One region of the Paenibacillus sp. FSL H8-0048 genome, then DNA from elsewhere that is predicted to be linked to it. Evidence: predicted binding sites of a transcription regulator. Region 1 holds the regulator's gene; each other region holds the start of a gene.
The links. The regulator Rex, encoded in region 1, represses fermentation and respiration genes when NADH is low (regulators of the CRP and FNR family bind a similar motif). The targets are predictions, from matches to a motif close to TTGTGAAATATTTCACAA.
Positions count from the first base shown of each region.

Region 2: a site for Rex is predicted at 1,934-1,951, ahead of ric (iron-sulfur cluster repair di-iron protein). Genes of this name have one in related genera too.
Region 3: a site for Rex is predicted at 2,189-2,206, ahead of NSU18_RS18425 (phosphoketolase family protein). Genes of this name have one in related genera too.
Region 4: a site for Rex is predicted at 2,295-2,312, ahead of NSU18_RS19890 (cytochrome ubiquinol oxidase subunit I). Genes of this name have one in related genera too.

Region 1 is NZ_JBBODF010000001.1:7,302,229-7,306,444, reverse strand. Features, by position in the region: gene NSU18_RS31705 (cell wall elongation regulator TseB-like domain-containing protein) at 1-133, opposite strand, end outside; gene NSU18_RS31700 (amidohydrolase) at 163-1,464, opposite strand; gene NSU18_RS31695 (redox-sensing transcriptional repressor Rex) at 1,454-2,104, opposite strand; gene dinG (ATP-dependent DNA helicase DinG) at 2,243-4,216, opposite strand, start outside.
Region 2 is NZ_JBBODF010000001.1:7,032,971-7,037,186, reverse strand. Features, by position in the region: gene nirB (nitrite reductase large subunit NirB) at 1-90, opposite strand, end outside; gene NSU18_RS30360 (hypothetical protein) at 359-979, opposite strand; gene ric (iron-sulfur cluster repair di-iron protein) at 1,178-1,873, opposite strand; gene NSU18_RS30350 (helix-turn-helix transcriptional regulator) at 2,100-2,324, shown strand; gene NSU18_RS30345 (DUF6773 family protein) at 2,302-2,745, shown strand; gene NSU18_RS30340 (hypothetical protein) at 2,853-3,575, opposite strand; gene NSU18_RS30335 (winged helix-turn-helix transcriptional regulator) at 3,961-4,216, opposite strand, start outside.
Region 3 is NZ_JBBODF010000001.1:4,348,127-4,352,342, forward strand. Features, by position in the region: gene NSU18_RS18425 (phosphoketolase family protein) at 1-2,075, opposite strand, end outside; gene NSU18_RS18430 (GntR family transcriptional regulator) at 2,352-3,074, opposite strand; gene NSU18_RS18435 (response regulator) at 3,168-4,216, opposite strand, start outside.
Region 4 is NZ_JBBODF010000001.1:4,656,121-4,660,336, reverse strand. Features, by position in the region: gene cydB (cytochrome d ubiquinol oxidase subunit II) at 1-788, opposite strand, end outside; gene NSU18_RS19890 (cytochrome ubiquinol oxidase subunit I) at 792-2,180, opposite strand; gene NSU18_RS19885 (cold-shock protein) at 2,405-2,635, opposite strand; gene NSU18_RS19880 (cold-shock protein) at 2,726-2,926, opposite strand; gene NSU18_RS19875 (S1C family serine protease) at 3,319-4,216, opposite strand, start outside.

The DNA.
Region 1 (4,216 bases):
CCAGCTCCTTGGCTTCACTCCGCTCGTTCCACTGGTCCTTCATAATGTAGGCATAGAACTGGCTTAGTCCGAACAGAAGGAGCAGCACCACGGTAATCCCCAGCCAGATCCATTTTCTCCTCTTCTTCTTCACCACACTGTTTCCTTTCCCGTTCCCCTGAATTACCGTTTAAGCAGGCTCTCGAACGTCTCCTGTGCTTTGCGGCGGATAGCTTCTTCATCCAGTGTCAGGCATTGTCCATGCTTCACTACCTGCTGGCCGTTCACCCATACATGCTCTACATCCTTGGCGCTTGCCGAATAGACGGCATGGGAGAGCAGATCGGTATGCGGCAGCAGATGAGGCTGATCAATATCCAGCGCGATGAAGTCGGCCTTCATCCCTGCTGCAAGCCGGCCTACCCCGCTCAGGAAAACAGACTGCGCCCCGTACTCCGTAGCCATCAGCAGCGCCTCAGGAGCCGGTACGGCTGTAGGATCACCGCTTACGCCTTTATGGATCAGAGCCGCCAGCCTCATCTCTTCAAACATATCCAGGTTATTGTTACTAGCAGCGCCGTCTGTACCCAGGGAGACCTTAACCCCGGCTCTCAGCAGCTCAGGAACACGTGCAACCCCGCTGGCCAGCTTCAGGTTACTGCCGGGATTATGCGACACACCAACATTATAGCGGGCCAGAATCCCGATCTCCTCATCGTTCAGATGAACCCCGTGGGCAATGAGCGAAGGACGGGTGAACATTCCCAGCTTCTCCAGATGCGCGACTGGACGAAGACCGTAGTCGGCCACGTTCTGCTCCACTTCATGGCGCGTCTCGGACATATGGGTATGCATCGGCAGATCCAGATCGTGCGCAGCCTCCACGAACTTCATGAAAAACTCTGGAGGACAGGTGTACGGGGCGTGCGGCGAGAGCATGGTAGTGATTCTGCCGTCAGCCTTGCCGTGCCAGTTACGGGCAAAAGCAACCGCTTCAGCGAGCTTCGCCTGCTGCACCTCTTCCGGACACAGCCCAATCACGCCGCGCATTAGCACCGCTCGAATACCGGATTGCTCTGTTACTTCCGCAACACGGTCCATATGATCATACATATCGAGGAAGGTGGTTGTGCCGCCCTTCAGCATTTCCAGCACGGACAAAGAGGTTCCCCAATATACATCATCACCAGTGAATTTCTCTTCCATCGGCCACATCTTCTCCTGCAGCCAAGTCTGAAGCACCATATCATCGCCGTATCCGCGCAGCAGCGACATGGCCGTATGTCCATGGGTATTGACCAGTCCCGGCATGAACAGCAGACGGCTGCCGTCTACGACCTGGGCGCCAGCCTCCACTACCGGCTCAGCTTCACCTATGTAAGTAATCAGATCATTCTCCAGGGTCATATACCCGCTCAGAACCGGCTTATCGCTGCCCGGAACCAGAAAGTGCCCGTTCTTGATTATCGTGATCTTACTGCTCATCTTCAGCCTCATCCTTTCCATCATGCAAATAATAGGCCAGGCTCTGCAGATCTGTGGTGAAATCTGCGGCATGAATCCGGATATTGGCAGGCGTCTTGAGAATAACCGGTGCGAAGTTCAGAATCGCCTCGATGCCGGAGTCCACAAGAATATCAGCTACATTCTGGGCTTCGCTGTCAGGTACGGTAATAATCCCGATCCGGATGCCCTGGGAGCGGATGGTATCGCTCAGCTCCTCCATCGGCTGCACAACCAGCGAGTTGATCTGCTGGCCCACCTTCGGCGGGTAGGCATCGAAGATCGCAGTAATCTTCATCGTATCCTTCAAGTAAGCGTTATAGTTAGACAAGGCATGACCGAGATTACCGGCTCCAACCAGTGCAACATTAATTTGCTGATCAAGCTTGAGAATATGGCGGATCTTCTCAATCAGATAGGATACATCGTAGCCGATGCCCTTTCGGCCGAAATCACCGAAATAAGCGAGGTCCTTACGGATCTGGGCGGGATTCAGATCAAGCTTCTGGCCCAGCTCCTGAGAAGAGACTGTGGAAATTTCACGTTTTTGGAGATCGTTCAGGAAACGCAGGTACACTGGGAGCCTGCGCACGACGGCCTCCGATATTTTATCCGATTTCATGTATTCTCCTCCTTAAAAGTTGTGTTAGACCCTTACAATTATAGCAACCGTGCCCCCCGCCTGCCGGAGCGGCAGGACAGGGCGGGAACGGATCTTCAGGTTTATCATGACTTATTAATAATAGCAATAGCAGATGAATTAGGAAACCCCGCCGTCCTCCAGCCATTCGGTAATTCTCGGGACCATCTGCTCGGTGAGCATATGCTCCATCTTGGGACCGGGGAGTGAATACAGGAAGTACTTTCCGTAATGCGATTCAATGACTCTGGTATCGTACACAATTACGATGCCCCGGTCCTGCGCCGTGCGGACCAGCCGCCCGAAGCCCTGCTTGAAGCGGATGACAGCCTGCGGCACGGACAGCTTCATGAACGGGTTCTTCTTCTGTGCCTGAAGCAGCTCCGACTTCGCTTCTGCCAGCGGGTGATTCGGCGGCTGGAACGGCAGTCTGACAATCGCCAGACAGGTCAATGCTTCTCCGGGGATATCCACCCCTTCCCAGAAACTGCTGGTACCCAGCAGGACCGAGGCCGGGCTGTCCTGGAAGCGGCGGATCAGCTTGCTCCGGCTGCCGCCTTCCACACCTTGTCCGAGCACCGCGATATCCTGGGAGGCAAGCGCCTCCTTCAGCGGATCATAGACCTGCCGAAGCATCTTATAGGAGGTGAACAACACCAGCATCCGCCCCCGCGTGGTTACAGCAGTCTCGGCAAGAGAGTGAACGAGGGTGTCCACAAAGCGGGCATCCCCTATGCTTCCCTTGACGCTCGGGAAGTCGCGGGGAATAACCAGCAGAGCCTGCTCCCTGTATTTGAACGGTGACGGAAGCAGCGCTGTCATCAGACGACCCTGCTCCGCAGCTTCACCAAGACCCAGGTTATCGATCATAAACTGGAAGGACTTATCCACGGATAAGGTGGCCGAGGTCAGGATGATACTCTTCTTCTTGTCGAAGAACAGCTCCCTGAGCTGGGTACTGACATCAACGGGAACAGCATACATTTGCAGAGACTTCCCCTTATAATTACCGCTTCCCTCCAGCCAATACACGATATTCTCATCGTTCAGACTCATGAAAAAGCGGATCTGCTCTCTAATGGATGCCAGATCCTTGAATAACCCGCCGATATCAGTCACAAGACTGTCCGAGGAGGATTGGCTGTCCGTGTCACGCATCTCACTGAGCATTTTGTCACCCTTGCGGATAATGTCGCTTAGACTGAGGTTCAGTGTATTCTCAAGGGCGGCCAGCTCCTCCCAATCCTTCGGCTTCTTGCCCGGCTGCAGGCGCGCCACCAGCTGGCCTGCTTCACCGGCTCCGGCATCGCTGCGCTCGGGCAGCAGGCTGAAGAGCCGGTCGCTGAGCGCATCCCAGGATTCCTTCACCGTCAGAAGATCGGGGTAGATCCGGTCGATCACACCGCTCCATTCGGAGGCCTGCTCACTGCCTGAAGACTGCAGACTCTGACGGAGGGCAGGCAGCTGCCCGCTCCGGCTATCCTTGTAGAGACGGGTGAGGGTATGGGCGAATGTGAAATATTTCATCTGCATACCAAGATGCTTGCCAGCAATATCCTCCAAATGATGGGCTTCATCAATAACAAGGTGGTCATAAGCCGGAAGAAGCTGATGCCCGGCTTTGACATCTGCGAACAGCTTGGAGTGATTGGTGACCACTACATCGGAGATCCCGGCTTCATGCTTAGCGCGGTGGTAATAGCATTTGCGGAACCAGGGACAGGCGCGTCCCAGGCAGGAGTCGGTATCACTGGCTACAGTCTCCCAGAAATCGCCGCCCCGTCCGCTTAAGTTAAGCTCCTCATCATCGCCGGTTGTCGTCTGGGTTAGCCATACGAGCATTTGTGCAGCGGTAAGAGCCTCTTCTCTTGGACTTGTAAAGTCCTTTTTGTTCATTCTATGCTCGAACTTGCGAAGACACAAATAGTGCCCTCTTCCCTTAAAGATGGAGGCCTTGAACGGGAACGGCACAACGCTGGTCAAGAGCGGAATATCCCGCTCACGCAGCTGGTCCTGAAGGTTAATGGTATGAGTGCTGACCATCACCTTCTGATCACTTTTCACACTATGGTAGATGGCCGGAAGCAAATAACC
Region 2 (4,216 bases), 270 kb from region 1:
AGCGCCGCCCAGCTTCAGAATCTGCTCAATAGTGCCTACTCCCGCCATGCCATTCCCAATCAGCACTAACTTTTCTCTTTCCGCTGCCACTGGTAGACCCTCCTTCTGAAATTCTGATTTCTTCAATAACTTTACCTGATAGAGAAATTATACTGTCCCCCATTCCATGGCAAGTGTGACCACAGTCACACCTTATGTGAATTTTTTCACACAAGTGGAGGCGAGTTCGCAGTCCTTATGCTGGACAACTTATGGCGTGAAGCATAGAGATTTATTATTCAAAAAAACGGATACCCATGCAGTTTCGCACAGATATCCGTTCATCGGGTACACACTCTCACTCATTTACTTCATTCGCTTATTTCAGTACCAGAGAAATCTCCAGCTTGTCCTGCGGACTGAGCTTCATGTCCACACCATTGCCGAGCAGCCCTTTGTCGTTGACCTTCAGTCTCCATTCCTCGCTGCTGAGCGGGGTATATTCCATTACAGTAAGAACGGTACGGTTATCCTCAGCAAGCCGGACCATACCGCTATTCTTGAGCAGTCCCTTGACGGACATATCCTGCATGAAAGAAAGCACATGCGAATGTGTCAGCTCCGGCTGCTCACTCCCCCCGTTCACCGTGATGATGACAGGCTGAAACAGCTTTCCGGTTCCGGCAGGCCCTGCTGACATCGTAATGGCTGAACCCGGCTCCAGGGCCGTATTCAGCTCTTGAACCTTCTTGCCGTTCACCTGAATCTCCCAGCTCATATCCTCACCCAGGGAGACCTTGTTCACCTCAAGAATACTAGTTCCATCCGCTGAAAAAGTAACAACGCCGCTCTTCTTGAACAGCTCTATTAATGAATTTCCGGGTACGTAAGCTTCGTTAAGCAATCTGGCCGAGCTCCCGGCCATTTCGCTGTCCCCTACCTTAACCGAAAAGGTTAATCCCTGGCCCCCGTTACTGCTGCCGCCATTCCCTGATCCCAAGCCACAACCGCTTGCCGCGGCCAGCAAGAGAAGGCACAGCATTAAGCGAATCCATTTCGTGGACATCCCACGGCACCGCCTTCATATGTATTTTCCCAGACTCTTTAAGGATAACGCATAGAGGAAGGGTTCTCAAATCATTTCTCCCGGTATATAAAGTAAAAAGCCCCCGAAGGGACTTTTACCTTGCAGCAGATTCTATTGATAACGCAGGAACAGGATGTTGTTCTCCAGATGCACATGCTCAAAGGTCATGCCTTCCAGCTCTTCAAGACGGGCATAGGTCAGACGATAAGTCGTGCAGGCATGTGCGGGCGGTGTGTAGTCATTAGTAACTCTGCGCAGCTCACGCAGAATCTCTCCGGCCCCGTCATGCTCGGCTTCCAGATTATGCAGCAATCCGCGCAGCTCAGCAAGTCCTTCTTCGCTCGGGTTCTGAGTGTAAGCCAGCATCTTAGGGAATTCGCTCTCTTCTTCCTTCGCCGTATGCTGCAGCAGCTCTTCACGCAGCATATTGAACAGGCGGTGCATTTCTCCCAGATGCGGTGAATCCTCACCGTGAACGCGGAACACCTTGGTTACATTCTGGCTGATTAGCGGAAGCTCTTCACGCAGGTAACGGTGATGCTTGTTCACAATATAATCCACCAGCTCCTCTGACGAAGCCTCGTTCCATGAGGTATCCTCTTCCAGCACCGGATGCTGTTCCTGCAGCTTGTTCAGCTCCTGTACCATTGCTGCCGGATCAAGACCCTTCTCGGCCGCAGCTTCAGCCAGCGGCTTGGCACCTCCGCAGCAGAAATCGATCCGCTGTGCTTTGAAATAATCTGCAGCTTTGGGGAACTGCAGGACAATATCTCTGACCATTGCTTCCGGGGTGAACCCGGGATGAATTGTTGTATCGTTTAATTGATTGGACGCCATGTTGGCCCCTCCTCAGGTTAAGATGTAGGTTTGTGCTGCTTTTCACTTCTACACCTTATCACTGGCCTTTGGCCAAACTTGTGATTGTACGCACTGAATATAACAAATTTTAATGAACGTGAAATTTCAGTATCCCAATGTTAAATATACTAGACATTTTGTTTTATATATTTTACAATATGCGTGAGGTGAGGGAATGGGGAAAAACTTAAGGCTCAAAGCCTCCAGAGCGGCAAAAGACATGTCGCAAAAACAACTCGCAGATGCCGTGGGGGTCACAAGGCAGACGATTATCGCGATTGAGAACGGTGATTACAACCCCACCCTGAGGCTGTGCATTGACATTTGTGAAACACTTGGGAAGACACTGGATCAACTATTTTGGGAGGGAACGAAGGATGAGCAGAACGAACCTGGATGAGAGACAACTGCAGAAGCGTCACAAGGCGGGGAATCAGGCATTTCTTTTGATGGCATTCTTGTTGCTGGCAGACATGGGGCTGCAAAACTACGGAATGAAGTGGCTGGAGTATCCGCTTAGCAATTACACAATCTTCATGCTGGGTGTGGGTTCCTATCTGGTACGGCTGATCTGGAGCGGTGCGTATGTAGGACCTGACGGCAGGCAGAGCGGAATAGGCGGGAAAAGCATAGCCGGTGCAGTACTGGCCATTGTGGTGGCGGCCTGTATTCTTATTGTTACCTTCGTGAATCCAACCGCCCAATCCGCAGCTAACGGCGGTGCGAACGGGACGGTAATACTAATCATTTCTGTTACAGCAGGACTGGTCATCTTAAGCACTGTGTACTTGATCCGGCGTAGGAATAACCGGGCGGAGTAGAGCGGTTAATATCAGGAAATCCAAACTGGGCAGCGGCCGGAAGTCCAAATGTTCACCGCAGTGACGACCTCGCTTCAAGTTCAAGTCTTTTTTCGAGTTTACCTTGTTTATTGAACCGTCGCCTGCATATAAGTCCGCTTGCCCTGCGCATCCTTCAGGTAAGGGCCAAGTCCGGCGAACCGTGAATGATCCACATATACACCCGTCATCCATCTGCCTTCGGTCAGGCCGCCGTTCCACTGCAGCACCAGATCGGGGGCAGATATCCATTCCTGATACACTCTGATGTTCTTGTCCTTATATTCTTTGGCTGGCTTGTTCAATTCGATGAGCGGTGCCGGAGTCAGATAGGTTGGCACGAAGTATACAGAGATTAGCTCCATATCCTCCTCACTTAGAAAAGCCTCCTCCCCCAAGTAAGGCTGAAGCAGCCGGGTGTTCTCATACATAGACCAGATTACAGCTTGAAGTACCATGCTCTGACTAATTCCATTATGAAAAGTAAAACGGCGCTGAGCATTTGAGCCACTCCCTCCTCTTGCCGTTACAGGCTCCAGACAATGCCGTTCACAGCCGATGCATTTCCAGCCGGATGGGCCTTGAATCCATTTCTGAAACACACTCCCGCTGTCATTGTCCCCTTTATATAGAGAAGAAATGATCTCATAAGGCACACCGATCCATGCATCCCACAGAGAATCCGGGAGATGGTTATGAAGCATGAATAACACCTTGTCATAGATCAGCTGCACTTTAATCGAAGCAGTCTCCAGTTCGGCGACATCCTTTTTTCCATAGGTTATTTCCCGGGAAAACAAGGTGATGGTCATAGTCCTCGCCTCCTAAAAGTTGTGTAAGCCCTCCGCTTCCCTTCCATCAGCATCGTCCAAAACACATCCCGTAAGCATCCGCCTGACATATAACCCTGGGCTTTTCCTACTTTTGTTAACGCTTCCACACATCCGTAATATTTAGTATGTTCTATTATATTACACAGGTAGGGCTTAAGTGCAAGGTTTATTTGGGCAAAACCTGCATAAACAAGCGGAAACGGCTTTGCCGTCCTTATAAAGGATGGTACCGTTTCAGCGAAAAATAGAAGGATAAGTTATCGTGTGAAACCTATAAGTTCTTATATTTCAAGCAGAACAGCATATGAAAAGCCCCTTACCCGGATACCGGGCAAGAGGCTGTCTCATATATATTACGGTATTGCTACTCCACCCAGCTCTCGGCCCAGGACTGGATTTGCTGCATGACCGGCTCAAGCGCACGGCCCTTCACTGTTAATTCATACTCAATGCGCACCGGTGTCTCCGGGTACACATGCCGTACCAGAATGCCCTCGCATTCCAGATCCTTCATGCGCTCGGACAGCATCTTATCGCTCATTGACGGAATCAGTCCGGAAATATCCTTGAACCGCTTGGGGCCGCTCATCAAGGTCTGAATAATGAGACCGTTCCAACGC
Region 3 (4,216 bases), 3.0 Mb from region 1:
ACCGGTTTATCTTTTGTGAAAAATTGATCAAACTCCTCGTCAGACAAGCCTCGCGGATCAAGCTTCTGGCTTCTCAGCTTCAGCAGATCGACCACGTTGATGTAACGGATCTTCAGCTCAGGCAGCTTCTCATGCAGGATCGAGATGGCAGCCAGTGCTTCCATTGTAGGCTCAGTACCGGAAGAAGCGATGACGAGATCCGGCTCTCCGCCCTTGTCGGTGCTGGCCCAGTCAATGATCTTGAGGCCTTTGTCCACCAGCTCCTGCGCTTCGTCTGCCGAGAACCACTGCGGACGCGGATGCTTGGAGGATACGATCAGGTTGATCTTCTGGCGGTCATTCAGGATCTTGTCGAACACAGCCAGCAGGCTGTTCGCATCAGACGGCAGATACTCACGGATGAACTCAGGCTTCTTGTCAGCCAGATGGCCAAGCAGACCCGGATCTTGGTGGGTATAGCCATTATGGTCCTGTTGGAACACTGTCGATGTGGCAATCACATTCAGTGAAGGAATATCTTCTCTCCAGGTCTGATCTGTTGCCTTGCGCAGCCACTTGAAGTGCTGAGTAATCATCGAATCGACCACGCGCAGGAAGGCTTCATAGCTGGCGAAGAAACCGTGGCGTCCAGTCAGGACATAACCTTCCAGAATCCCTTCAGCTTGATGCTCAGACAGCTGGGAGTCAATGACACGGCCGTATGGAGCAAGGAATTCATCCTGCGGTTCCTGAATGGCATCCATCCATTGGCGCTTGGTCACTTCGAATACAGGTCCCAGTCGGTTAGACATAGTCTCATCCGGTCCGAAAATACGGAAGTTGCGGTTCTCTTCGTTGAGGGTAACAACCTCTTTCAGGTATTTCCCCAGCACGGCCATATCCTGCGCAATCACTTGGCCTGGAGCAGAATTATCGAGAGTGTAGTTGCGGAAGTTCGGCTTGTGCAGGTCTTTAATCAGCTTGCCGGCATTGGTTACCGGGTTCATGCCCATACGTCTGTCGCCGGTTGGCAGAATTTCAGCCAGATCTGCGTTCAGGCGGCCGTTCTCGTCGAACAGTTCTTCAGGTCTGTAGCTGTTCAGCCATTCAAGCAAGGCCGGAGCATGCTTCATGTTCTTTTGGTCAACCGGAATCGGCACCTGGTGGGCACGGAAGGAGCCTTCATTCGGCACGCCGTCCCATGCTTTTGGACCCGTCCAGCCCTTAGGCGTACGGAAGACCAGCATTGGCCATACAGGGCGTGCAGTATCGTTATTCTCGCGGGCATTCTTCTGAATGGCGGCAATGCGCTCTACGATCGTATCCAGCACTTTAGCCATTTCCGGGTGCATCAGATCCGGGTTCTCGCCTTCTACGAAGAAGGCTTCCCATCCGTTTCCGGCGAAATAGGCGGTCAATTCTTCTCTGCTCATCCGGGACAGGATGGTCGGGTTGCTGATCTTGAAGCCGTTCAAATGCAGAATCGGCAATACAGCACCGTCTGTAATCGGGTTGATGAACCGGTTGGACAGCCAGGAAGCGGCCAGCGGGCCGGTCTCTGCTTCTCCGTCACCTACAACTACTGCGGAGATCAGGTCAGGATTATCCAGAATCGAACCCACGCTGTGCGACAGGGAATAACCCAGCTCGCCGCCTTCGTGAATCGATCCAGGTGTTTCAGGAGCAGCATGGGAGGCAACACCGCCAGGGAAAGAGAACTGCTTGAACAGCTTTTTCAGACCAGGGATATCCTGAGTGATCTGCGGGTAGATTTCGGTGTAGCTTCCGTCCAGATAAGAGTTCGACACCATCACCTGACCGCCATGGCCCGGGCCTTCAATATAGAACATGTTGAGATCATATTTAGTGATTACACGGTTCAGATGCGCATAGATAAAGTTCTGCCCAGGGATGGTGCCCCAGTGTCCGATCGGCTTCACTTTAACGTCTGCATCCTTCAACGGTTCTCTTAACAACGGATTATCCTTCAAATAAAGCTGGCCTACGGAGATGTAGTTCGTTGCGCGCCAGTAAGCGTCAAGCTTTGCCAGATACGTTTTGGAGGAATAATCCACCTGTTCGATTGTTAATCCCATGTCTTCCACTCCCTAATCTTTTTCTTTGTAAATTGAATGTATCACTTCTACAGTTACATCATACATCGGCATTTCAGAAATTCAATCTTTTTAGAAATTAATACGGTCCAATATTGTGAAATTTTGAACATAGTATGAAATTCGCTGCAAATCAAGCACAAAAAGATGATCATTTTTATAATTATGGATTAATTTGTTATCTATAAAAAACACAAAAAGACCGGGACTCCTCCCGGCCTGCTATACCTCAGTTATGCTGTTTACGCCGTCCATCCGTCAATGCACAGACACGAACGTATTGAACTTCAGATACTCATAATGGAAGCGCATGTGCGAGAATTCAAACGGCGTGCCGTTATCCAGGAAGAAGATCCCCTCCATGATCCCAACGGGTTCATTCTCCTTCAGATGGAGCAGCTCCTGGTCATTCGGCAGAGAAGGCTCGGCAAAAATAGACAAAAAGGATTTGGTCACCGCCAGATTGCGCGACTCCTCCAGATAATGAAAAATCGAGCCCTCGATAATCGTCTGGTCGAGATTTTGCACAATTTTGATCGGAATATATCCCGTCTCAATCATGAAGGGCGCACCTTCGAACAGGCGCAGACGCACGATCTTATACACGAAATCATGGGGCATCAGGAACAAATCCCGCTGAAGCTCCTCCGTGGGGCGGATGACCTCGAAGCTCAGCACCTTGATCTCCGGCTTCTTGCCGTGCATCTGGAAATTATCCGACACCCCCAGGTTAGAGCCCTCGTAGTTGAAGATCGAATCGTTCTTTATGTATAACGGATTGATGAAGGTGCCGGAGCCGCGTTTCTTGAAAATAATTCCCGAGCTCTCCATCTTCATCAGCGCACGCTTGATGGTACTGCGGCTAACCTGATACGCCTCGCTGAGACTGCGCTCATCCGGCAGCTTCATATCGGCGTACTGCCCGGCAAAGATCTTCGTTTTGAGATCAGCAATAATCTGCTTGTAGACAAATTGGGTCATGGGGTGCTCCTTCGTCGGGTCTTTGCAGAACAAGTTCATTCAAGATTAAATATATCATAATTTAGATAGGGCAAAAAGGATGAATCCACGGACTCACCCTTTTTGACGCTTGTTGTCCCAATCCCTATACCATTTGACAATCTCCCGGCTCGGCTTCTCAGCAACCTCTGCTTCCATGGCCGTTTCCAGCATGACATATTGTCTTTGCACGAGAAAATGAAAGCCCATTCTGTCCGATATTTGCATGTACAATAATTGCGCCTGCTCCTCTAACGGATAGCGGGTGCATACCTGTTCAATATGCTTGAAGGCCTGTTCATATTCTGCTTCGCCCATATACCAGCGGACCAGATTCAGCTTGAGCCGAATCCACTGCAGCTGAAATCTCTGCCGTTCAAGCTCCGCCCACACATAATCGTACCCCTCCAGATATTCGCTTTTGAACAGCTTCAGGATTCGTTCATATTCAGGCAGTGTATCATTCGCTAGCTCTACCCCCGCTTGGATAAAGCGGTCAAACTCATCAACGTCCAGGCAGATGCCATCCAGCTTGAGCAGATAGCCGTCCGCCGTATTTTGCAGGAGAATCCGTTCTCTGCTGAAGGGCTCCAGCATTTTGCGGATATGGTACACAGCGGTATATAACTGCGGATAGGCCCTGTTCGGATCAAAATCAGCCCACAGCAGCTCAATCAGGGTAGCTTTACTGACCACTTTGCCGCGATGATGCAGCAGATAAAAGAAGATTTCCTGCGCCTTCGCCGTTCTCCATTGCAGCGGTGCAAGCTCCTGCGCGCCTTCATAGATCCGGAAGGCATCGAGCATTAGCATCCTCCAGCTTGTCTGCGCTGAAGCCGCCCGGGCTGCCAGGCCAGGCTGCTGCTGAGCATTCAATCTTCGAACTGTAAGCTTCAGGCGGTCCATATGAATCGGCTTAAGCAAATAGTCCAGGGCATTCAGCTCAAAAGCCTTGATCGCATACTTATCATATGCCGTTACGAATACAACCTGCAGATCGGGCCTGCGTTCCAACAGCCGTTCCGCCAGCTCAATCCCGCTCAGCTCCGGTAAATGGATATCGAGAAACACAATATCGGTCCCGGTCTCCTCCACCTTTTGCTGTCCTTGCAGCGGATCGGTAT
Region 4 (4,216 bases), 2.6 Mb from region 1:
GCCATCACAGCACCAGTCATTCCGAAGGCATAGCCGTCCTTCTTCTTAGTCATGAAATATCCTGCCAGCAGATAAGCGGCTGCACCCAGAACAACTACAATCCATAGCAGCGTTCCGCGTTTATCGAAGATATCTGTCATAGTATACGTCATTACAACGAAGGCTACCAGCAGCGCCGCCAGTGGAATCAGCAGCTTCTGGGCCAGCTTACGCGCCCGTTCCTGCAAATCTCCGAGCGTACGAAGCGTAGTGAACATCAGGCCGTGTACCAGACACAGCAGAACAACCGTAATGCCTGCAACTACCGTATACGCATTAACGATATCGAAGAATCCGGCATACATCTGCATATCCTTGTCAATCGGCAAGCCCTTGATGAAGCTGGCGAATACCACGGCGAGCAGGAACGGCGGCAGGAAGCTGCCGAAGAAGATGCAGACATCCCATGTTTTCTGCCAAGCCTTGGAATCGCGCTTACCTCTGAACTCGAAGGCAACACCACGGGCAATCAACGCCAGCAGGGCAAATACAAACGGTATATAGAAACCGCTGAACAGCGTAGCATACCAATGCGGGAAGGCCGCGAACATTGCACCGGCACCCGTAATCAGCCATACCTCATTCGCATCCCAGAACGGCCCGATCGAATTGATCAATATCCGGCGTTCCGTGTCATTCTTGGCCAGAATCTGCGTCTCCATCCCTACACCGAAGTCGAAGCCTTCCAGGAAGAAGAACCCGACGAACAGCACCGCAATCAGCAGAAACCATAATTCATTAAGTGACATTGGTTAGCCCTCCTTGTTATACGGATCGTGGGATTCACCGTGTTCGTTATCCATAGCATAAGGACCTTTTTTGATCACTTTGACGAACAGGCCAACCAGCACTGCACCCAATATGGCATAGATCGCGGTAAAAGAAATCACCGAGAACAGTACCTGTCCGCTGGTAATATTAGGCGATACACTGTCTTCTGTAGTCATAAGTCCGAATACAGTCCATGGCTGACGCCCGATCTCTGTCATAATCCAGCCGGCCGTGTTGGCAATCGGCGGAAGCAGCAGTCCCCAGAACATGAAGCGCATGAACCAGGTATTGGGTCTGTCCATCTTTTTGCGCCACATGAGGTAGATAGCATATACCCCAAACAGCATCATCAACGTGCCGGCAGCAACCATGATCCGGAAGCTCCAGAAGGTTGTTTTGACCGGCGGAATATAATCTCCCGGTCCGTAGGCTGCTTCATACTCCTTCTGCAGCTCCAGCATCCCCTTCACATCACCGGAGAATTTGCTGTAGGACAGGAAGCTCAGCAGATACGGAACCTGAACTTCATTGCTGTTGGTCTGGTTCTTCACATCGATATTGGCAAATACCGTCCAAGGTGCCGGGTCGCCGCTCTCACCCCACAGCGCTTCGGATGCGGCCATCTTCATGGGCTGTGTCTCTACCAGATATTGAGCCTGTGCATGTCCGGCAACCGCAACGCCGAAGGAAGAGATAACCCCTACAATGGCTGCAATCTCGAATGATTTCCGGAAAAAGGCGACGTCCTGCTTCTTAAGCAATTTGTAAGCACTGATCCCTGTTACCAGGAAGGCGCCTGTAGCGTAAGCGGCAAGCACTGTATGCGGAAATTCCACCAGCAGCTGGCCGTTCGTAATCAGTGCGAAGATGTCATTCATCTCAGCACGGCCATTGCTAATCTGGAAGCCCACCGGATGCTGCATGAACGAGTTAGCCAGCAGAATCCAGAATGCCGACAGCATTGTCCCGAAGGCTACCAGCCAGATGGATAATAGGTGAATCCGCTTGGACACCTTATCCCAGCCGAAGATCCAGATTCCGATGAACGTGGACTCCAGGAAGAAAGCCAACAAGGCTTCAATCGCAAGCGGAGCCCCGAACACATCACCGACGAAGCGCGAATAATCGGACCAGTTCATTCCGAACTGGAATTCCTGCAAGATTCCTGTTACTACACCTACTGCGAAGTTAATCAGGAACAGCTTCCCCCAGAATTGCGCCATTCTTTTGTACTCTTCATTGCCCTTTCTTACGTACATGGTCTCCATAATGGCAATTATGAGCGCAAGTCCGATCGATACTGGCACAAAGAAATAATGAAAAATTGTCGTCGACGCAAATTGTATACGTGACAGCAGTACTGTATCCATATTTCTCCCCTTCCTTCTCCCCATTTCGTTATGTCTATTTTGTCAAATTTCTATCACTCAAAGTGTGATGATTATCACATTATACGCCCCGTTTAGGCATAAAAAACAATAAATTTGTGACAAATATCACAATATTGCGCTTAAAAGCAAAAAAAATAAGACGGATTCACCGTCTTGAATGTGTCTCTCATATATAAGTTGTCTTGACTCATAAAGGTATTGGTCTAGGTAATGGAAATACCTTTCTTAAGCGATTTGAGATCGCCATTTGAATTAAGCAATTGCGGCAGCATCTTCATGCTACGAACCATTGGGGAATGACAGAGACGGCAGGAAGGTGCATGTTCAAATGCGAAATTATCCCTCATCCATCCATTACAATCCTCATTGGTGCAGGCCCAAATTGCGGTATTTTCTTCCGGTACTTCCTCCAAAGGCTTTTTCCGGTAGTTCATTGCCGTTCCTCCTTCCTTTATGTTGCAAGCAAGTAATGATAAAAAAAGACCGTCCCAACTTTCACAAGCGGGGACGGTATCTTCTATTAATTACAGTTTTACAACGTTTTCGGCTTGTGGTCCACGGTTGCCTTGAACAACGTTGAATTCAACGCGTTGGCCTTCGTCCAAAGTTTTGAAGCCGTCGCCAGTGATTGCGCTGAAGTGAACGAATACGTCGCTTCCGCCTTCAACTTCGATGAAACCGAATCCTTTTTCTGCGTTGAACCATTTAACTGTACCTGTTTGCATGTGTGTTACCTCCACAAATTTAAATTAATATGTTCTTTTTATCTTCAGACAAAGAAAAAATTCACACATTGAGAAAGGTTGTAGCTTTGGTTGACAGCCCTTTTCAATGCGAGAATAAGGTATCAATGTAAGAATAATTTCATGTTACCACACCTTAATAACAAAGGCAAGCTGTTCTATCCTAATTTCTCCGTTTTTTCCCTTATAAGGACTACTTCCCAATGTAAGGGCTACCAGTCGCATTAAGTCGTAATATTTATACCCATTACTACCATTTACCCCATTTATTTATTCTTGAAACAGCCCCGCCCTTTTCTTTTTTATGAAAAGGACGGCTTGAACTATTTCCGTAATCGTGACTGCCTCATTATTATATACGGCCATTTCCAATTTTATTCCTCTGGCTTTTCAAGAAGCTGGACTGTTGTCTGTTTCACTTCACCATCACGGTAGAAGGTGATTTTCAGCTTATCTCCGATCTTGGTATGATCGTACAGATATTTGCGCAGCGACAGCGTGGAAGTAATCGGCTTATCGTTGAACTTCGTAATCACATCGTTAAGCTGCAGGCCTGCATCCTTCGCCGGTCCCACAGCATCCAGAACCACAACCCCATCCGTTACTGTAGACGGAAGATTAAGCTCCTTGCGCTGATCATCGGCCAACGGCACATACGGATTATTCAGATCCACTGAATAGACGCCCAGGTATGACCGGGCTATACGGCCTTTGGAAGTAAGCTCATTGGCTGTCTCCACTACACGATTGGCGGGAATCGCAAAGCCCAACCCCTCTACCCCCGTATCGGAGATCTTCATCGTATTGATACCAATCACCTTACCGTCCAGATCCACCAGTGCGCCCCCGCTGTTGCCCTCATTAATGGCCGCATCCGTCTGGATCACTTCCTGCTCCCAATCGTACACGCCGTCCTGGTTCAGTGATACCGGTATCGTCCGCTCTGTGTAGCTGACAATACCGGAAGTTAATGTATCCCCGAGCCCTAGCGGGTTACCGATGGCAATGACTGTCTCACCCAGACGCAGCTTGGAGGAATCCCCGATCTCAGCAATCCGGTCGATCCCCTTGCCGTCAATGGAGAGCACAGCAATATCACTCACCTTGTCGGCGCCCACCAGCTCCGCCTTGTGTGTCACGCCGTCTACTGTAACCACTTCCAGCTTGCCGGCACCCTCAATGACATGGTTATTGGTAATGATAAAGGCCTTATTGTCGTCCTTCTTATAGATAACTCCCGAGCCTAGAGCGGATTCATCGAGAATATTAAGT